DNA from 2 places in the Stenotrophomonas sp. S4 genome. Region 2 is predicted to be linked to the other one. Evidence: riboswitches for the same ligand, from Rfam matches in the RefSeq annotation. Region 2 holds a riboswitch; the other holds the start of a gene.

Region 1 (3,403 bases), 710 kb from region 2:
GCCACCTCGAACAGGCGGTAGGTCTGCTGCGCAGCCATGGGGGAACCTCATGCAACGACATTGGATCGGCTGGCTGTCGTGCACCTGTGCACCGGCTGGCTGGAGTGCCCAGCCTAGTCCGGTGGTTTCCCGTCGCAAGCGCTGCGGGCGTCGCGGCCTGCCCTACCCCTGCACGCTGCTCAGTGACCCGTGCAGGCCGCCTGCGCCGTGCGTTCACGCTGGTGTTCCCAGTACCAGAACACGAAGCCGGCGCCGAAGAACGCGGCCTGGCCCAGCGCCAGGTGCAACGGGCTGGCGCTGAGCAGCGGCGACACCACGCCGGCCACCACGGTGCTGATCATCAGCTGCACGAACGCCTGCAGCGACGAGGCCAGGCCACGCTGGTGCGGGTACATGTCCAGCACCGCGAGCGCCAGGATCGGGAAGATCAATGCCATGCCCATGCCGCCCAGGAAGATCGGCAGCACCGCCCACGGCAGCACGAACTGCGGCGCCAGCGCCACGTAGCCGACGTTCAGCAGCACCGACAGCGCGCACAGGCCGAAACCGATGGCGACCTGGCGGGTGGGCGTGGTGTGCCCGGCCATGCGCCCGGACAGGAACGAGCCGGTGGTCATGCCGCCGATGGTGGGAATGAACAGCCAGGCGAAGCCGCCCTCGCCCAGGTGCAGGTGCTGCATCACGAACACCGGCGCCGAGGAGATGTACAGGAAGATGCCGCCGAAACCGATGCTGCCGGCCAGCGCCAGGCGCAGGAAACGCGGATTGAAACCGATGCGCACGTAGTCGCGCATCAGCACGCGCGGCGACAGCGGCACCCGAGCCTCGACCGGATGGGTTTCCGGCAGATAGCGTGCGGTGGCTGCCAGCAGGACCAGTGCGAACACCACCAGGAACCAGAAGATCAGCGACCAGCCCGCGCCACTGAGCAGGATCCAGCCACCGATGATCGGCGCGATGGCCGGGGCGATGCCGAACAGCATCGACACCTGGCTCATCAGCCGCTGCGCGTCGTGGCCATGGTACAGGTCGCGGATCACCGCGCGGCCGACGATCATGCCGACGCCCGCGGACAGGCCCTGCAGCGCGCGGAACGCCAGCAGCGTGGTCAGGTCGGTGGACAGCGCACAGCCGACCGAGGCGCCGACGAACACCACCAGGCCGCCGAGGATCACCCGCTTGCGGCCCCAGGCATCGGACAGCGGGCCGTGTGCCAGGCTCATCAGGCCGTAGAACAGCAGGTACACACTGATGGTCTGCTGCACCGCCACCTCGTCCACCGCCAGGCGCTGGGCCAGCTGCGGGAACGCCGGGAAGATGGTGTCGATCGAGAACGGACCGAACATGGCCAGGCCGGCGAGCAGCAGGGCCATGCGGCGGGTGGAAGGAGCAACAGCGGCGGTCATGGAGAAGGCGTCCGGCAGGGCCATGCGCGGCACGCACGGCGGGCGCCGGTCCCCTGCAGCAGGGACGGCGCCAGATGAATTCGGGTATTCGCCCATCATAGGTGGGGATTGCGCCTGACGCCATGCAGCAGTGCACAAAACGCACGGACGGGCCATCGGCCATTCAGGCGCCGCGGCCGGGCCCGGAGGCGGCTGGCGCGCCCGCAACGGGCTATAATCGGCGGGCAACACGGTGGGAGAAGCGGAACACCGCTGCCGAAGGCGCAACGCCCGTAATCGCTCAGGCCCGATACCACCCGTAACACAACTCTGGAGAGACCGGTTCGATCCGGCGCCGAAGGGGCACGAAGCCGCGGTTTTTTCCGCGCTTCCAAACTCTCAGGCAAAAGGACAGAGGGGCGCCCCGCAGACCGCCGACCGGCGGCTTGTGCCCGTGCGTGTGCCCTTTCCTGACGGATCCTTCGCCATGTCCCAGAACACCCCTTCCCTGCGTGAGCTCGAGCACCACAATGCGTTCGTCGAGCGCCACATCGGCCCCAACGATGCCGAGATCGCGCAGATGCTCGACGTCGTCGGCCATGCATCGCTGGATGCGATGACCGATGCCATCGTACCGGCCAAGATCAAGTCGCCGGCGCCGCTGGCACTGCCGGAATCGATGACCGAAGTGCAGGCACTGGCGAAGATCCGTGCGATCGCCGACAAGAACACCGTGCTGCGCAGCTTCATCGGCCAGGGCTACTACGGTACCCACACGCCGAACGTGATCCTGCGCAACATCCTGGAAAACCCGGCCTGGTACACCGCCTACACTCCGTACCAAGCGGAAATCTCGCAGGGCCGCATGGAAGCACTGATCAACTTCCAGACCCTGTGCGCCGACCTCACCGGCATGGAAATTGCCAACGCCTCGCTGCTGGACGAAGCCACCGCCGCCGCTGAAGCGATGACCCTGGCCAAGCGTTCGGCCAAGTCGAAGTCGGACACCTTCTTCGTGCACGACGCCGTGCACCCGCAGACCCTGGAGCTGCTGCGCACCCGCGCCGAGCCCATGGGCATCGTGCTGCGCGTCGGCACCCCGGCCGAGGCACTGGAAGCGGAAGCCTTCGGCCTGCTGCTGCAGTACCCGGACACCTTCGGCCAGGTCGGCGACTACAAGGCGCTGGTCGATGCCGTGCACGCACGCGGCGGCCTGGTGGCCGTGGCCAGCGACCTGCTGGCGCTGACCCTGCTGGCCGCCCCGGGCGAATGGGGCGCGGACATCGTGGTCGGCAACAGCCAGCGTTTCGGCGTGCCGTTCGGCTTCGGCGGCCCGCACGCCGCGTTCATGGCCTGCCGTGACGCCTACAAGCGCTCGATGCCAGGCCGCCTGATCGGCGTCTCGGTCGATGCGCAGGGCAACCCGGCCTACCGCCTGACCCTGCAGACCCGCGAGCAGCACATCCGCCGCGAGAAGGCCACCTCCAACATCTGTACCGCACAGGTGCTGCTGGCGGTGATGGCCTCGATGTATGCCGTCTACCACGGCCCGGAAGGCCTGACCCGCATCGCCCGTCGCACCCACCGCCTAGCCTCGATCCTGGCCGCGGCACTGCGCACGGCCGGCGTGCAGGTCGGTGGCGACTTCTTCGACACCCTGCATGTCACCGGCGTGCACGCCGATGAGATCCACGCCAAGGCCCGCGCCGCCGGTTACAACCTGCGCGCGATCGACAGCGATTCGGTCGGCATCAGCCTGGACGAGACCGCCACCCGCGCCGACGTGGTCGCGCTGGCCGCCGTGTTCGGTGCGCAGGCCGACGTCGACGCGCTGGATGCCAGCACCGCCGATGCGCTGCCGGCCGGCCTGCTGCGCCAGTCCGCGTTCCTGACCCACCCGGTGTTCAACACCCACCACAGCGAGCACGAACTGCTGCGCTACCTGCGCTCGCTGGCCGACAAGGACCTGGCGATGGACCGCACGATGATCCCGCTGGGCTCGTGCACCATGAAGCTCA
Region 2 (3,403 bases):
CCAGGCAGGAGCTGGATCGCGTGCTGGAACGCTGGGCCGACATCCACGAAGGCCTGCTGCTGGACGTGGAAGTGCATGGCAAATGAGCGACTCTGCGTGGCTGCTGCCAGGTAGGCAGCGCTGGCGCGCACCTCGCTGAACCGGGTCCCCAGTTGCGGATGAAACATTTTGCACTGCGCAAAAGCTGTGCTATCAATACACCCCATGAACGCAGCCGCTACCCGCTTTTACTGGTATTACTTTCCGAAGCCACTGGCGGAGGAAGGACTGCGCTCACCCTGAAGAAAGCTTCAGACGCATTCCCGAAAGCCGCCAGCGAACCTGGCGGCTTTTTTCATGCCGCCACGCTGGGGACCCCCAACGTTCCGGAGATCTCCTGCAATGCCCCCGCACACCGACGACCTGCGTATCCGCACCATCGAACCGCTGACACCGCCCGCCCAGCTGCTGGCGATGCTGCCCTGTGACGATGAAGCCTCCGACACCGTCAGCGCCTCGCGCGCGGCCCTGCACCAGATCCTGCATGGCCGTGACGATCGCCTTGCGGTGGTGGTGGGCCCGTGCTCGATCCACGACCCGAAGGCCGCCATCGAATACGCCCAGCGCCTCAAGCCGCTGCGCGACGCGCTGGCCGGCGAACTGGAAATCGTCATGCGCGTGTACTTCGAGAAGCCGCGCACCACGGTGGGCTGGAAGGGCCTGATCAACGATCCGGACCTGGATGGCAGCTTCAGGATCGACAAGGGCCTGCGCATCGCCCGCGGCCTGCTGCGCGACATCAACAAGCTCGGCCTGCCAGCCGGTGTCGAGTTCCTTGACGTGATCTCGCCGCAGTACATCGCCGACCTGGTGGCGTGGGGCGCGATCGGTGCACGCACCACCGAAAGCCAGGTGCATCGCGAGCTGGCGTCGGGGCTGTCGTGCCCGGTCGGCTTCAAGAACGGCACCGATGGCAACGTGAAGATCGCCGCCGACGCGGTGGGTGCAGCGTCCAATCCGCACCACTTCCTGTCGGTCACCAAGCAGGGCGGTACCGCCATCGTATCGACCGCCGGCAATCCGGATTGCCATGTGATCCTGCGCGGCGGCAAGCAGCCGAACTACGACGCAGGCAGCGTCGCCGACGCCTGCCAGGTGCTGGCCAAGGCCAGGCTGCCGACGCGCCTGATGATCGACGCCAGCCATGCCAACAGCCTGAAGAATCCGGAAAACCAGCCGAAGGTGATCGAGGACATCGCCGTTCAGTTGGAAGACGGCGAACAGCGCATCGTTGGTGTGATGATCGAGAGCCATCTGGTTGGTGGCCGCCAGGAACTGGTGGAAGGCCAGCCGCTGGTCTACGGGCAGAGCATCACCGATGGCTGCATCGACTGGGACACCACCGTGACGGTGTTGCAGCGACTGGCTGCGGCCGTGCGCGCCCGTCGCGACGTGAAGGTGTCCGAAGCCGCTTGAGTGCGGCACGTGTGTGGATGGCGGCCAGCGCCTGCGGGGGTGCGGCCGCGATCAGGGCCGGCCGGAGTTGGAGACCGGCCCATCTGCACCGGCGATGCGCCTGGCGCTGCGCATGAGCGACAGCGCCAGGTACATCGCCGGGGTGGTGCAGTAGATCCGCGCCAAGCCTGGAACCCCATGCTCGGCGAACGCGAACCTCAATGCACTTCGTCGTGGTACACGAACTTCGGCATTTCCCAGCGGTAGTGGATCGCCAGCAGGCGCAGCGCGAAGCCGCCGCCCAGGCAGCACAGGATCGCAGTGGCATCGGCCACGCCCCAATGCAGCAGCAACAGATAGGCCGCGCCGGTCAGCAGCGCGATGATCGCGTACAGCTCCTTCTGGAAGATCAGCGGCACCTCGTTGCAGAGGATGTCGCGCAGCACGCCGCCGAACGCGCCGGTCAGCATGCCGGCGATCAGCACGATCGGCATCGCATGGCCGGCCTCGCGCGCGATCGAGCAGCCGATCAGGGTGAAGGCGATCAGGCCCAGGCCATCGAGCACCAGGAAGGTGCGGCGGAAGTGGTGCATCCAGCGTGCGACCCAGGTGGCGATCAGCGCCGCGCATACGGTGAAGCCCAGGTACTCGGGATGCTTCACCCAGCCCAGCGGGTAATGGCCGAGCAGGATGTCGCGCAGCGAGCCGCCGCCGAGGGCGGTGACGCAGGCGATCATGACCACGCCGAACAGGTCCATGCGGCGGCGGCCGGCGGACAGCGCGCCGGTCATGGCTTCGGCGGAAATGGCGATCAGGTAGATGATGGACAGCAGCATGGGGCAGGCTCCGGGCGCGGTGGGGCCGGCCATGCGCGTATACCGCCACTGCCTGCGCAATGACGGGATGACGATGACCGGTGCCGCTCCCGCTGTCCTTTTGCCTGAGAGTTCAGCGGCGTGGGCCGCGTGCCCCTTCGGCGGATCGTCCCGGGCGTGCCCGGTGACCTCTCTCCAGCTCGGCGAGTCGAATGCATGGTTGGTGGGATTCCACCCCACCGGCCTGAGCGATCATGGGAGCCTGCGCCTTCGGCGGGCGCCAGCGCGGCGCCTCTCTCCTGCATTCGGGCGCCAGTATATCCGCTGCAGTGCAGCACGGCATAATCCGGGCATGGCCCCGTCCCTCCGCCCGTGGTTCCTGTACCTGCTCGAATGCCGCGATGGCAGCTATTACGCCGGCATCAGCACCGATGTGGAGGCGCGTTTCGCCGCCCACCAGGCCGGCAAGGGCGCGCGCTACACCCGGGCACGGCCACCGCTGCGCGTGCTGGCCGTGCGCGAGTACCCGGACCGGGCCGCCGCCTCACGCGCCGAGTGGCAACTCAAGCAGCAGCCGCGCGAACGCAAGCTGGCCTGGCTGCAGGCACCAGCCGAGACGCTTCTGTAGATCCACGCCCACGCTCGGCTCCGGCCTGCCGACATCGCCGGTCCCAGTAGAGCCACGCCATGCGTGGATGGGCTGCCCGGCCCATGCGATGATCGCCCCGCGCCCAGCCCTGGAGACCCGGATGTCCACGATCGCCCTGCTGTTCGCTCTCTCCGCATCAACAAGTCCCGCCGCAGACCCGGCCACCATCGCGGCCATCGAAGCTACCTGCCACGATTACGTCGACGGCCAGCTGGAGGCCGACCCGCAGCGCGTCGCCCGCTCCCTGCATCCGGATCTGGCCAAGCGCGCGGTCCTCGGCGATACACCCGATGAACGCCTGGGCCTGCGCCGGATGTCGAAGGAAGAGCTGGTCTCGCTGACGAAGCAGGGCGCGTTGAAGACGCCGAAGGATCAATGGGACCGCCGCTGCACGGTGCTGGACGTGACCGGCAACGCGGCCTCGGTGCGGCTGGAAACCCCGTGGTTCGTCGACTACTTCCACATGGGGCGCTTCGACCAGCGCTGGGTCATCGTCAACGCACTG

Evidence for each region. A riboswitch is a leader RNA that binds a small molecule or an ion and turns the genes downstream of it on or off. The one in region 2 is predicted to bind glycine.
Region 1: linked by a shared signal. The riboswitch ahead of gcvP (aminomethyl-transferring glycine dehydrogenase) and the one ahead of ACUZUJ_RS19675 (trimeric intracellular cation channel family protein) in region 2 are both predicted to bind glycine.

Annotation. Positions count from the first base shown of each region.
Region 1 covers NZ_CM196188.1:3,522,707-3,526,109, forward strand. Annotated here, with positions in the region: gene ACUZUJ_RS16550 (siderophore-interacting protein) at 1-38, opposite strand, end outside; gene ACUZUJ_RS16555 (multidrug effflux MFS transporter) at 180-1,406, opposite strand; glycine riboswitch at 1,706-1,810, shown strand; gene gcvP (aminomethyl-transferring glycine dehydrogenase) at 1,873-3,403, shown strand, end outside.
Region 2 covers NZ_CM196188.1:4,228,721-4,232,123, reverse strand. Annotated here, with positions in the region: gene ACUZUJ_RS19685 (hypothetical protein) at 1-86, shown strand, start outside; gene ACUZUJ_RS19680 (3-deoxy-7-phosphoheptulonate synthase) at 382-1,455, shown strand; gene ACUZUJ_RS19675 (trimeric intracellular cation channel family protein) at 1,653-2,270, opposite strand; glycine riboswitch at 2,355-2,458, opposite strand; gene ACUZUJ_RS19670 (GIY-YIG nuclease family protein) at 2,602-2,877, shown strand; gene ACUZUJ_RS19665 (nuclear transport factor 2 family protein) at 2,999-3,403, shown strand, end outside.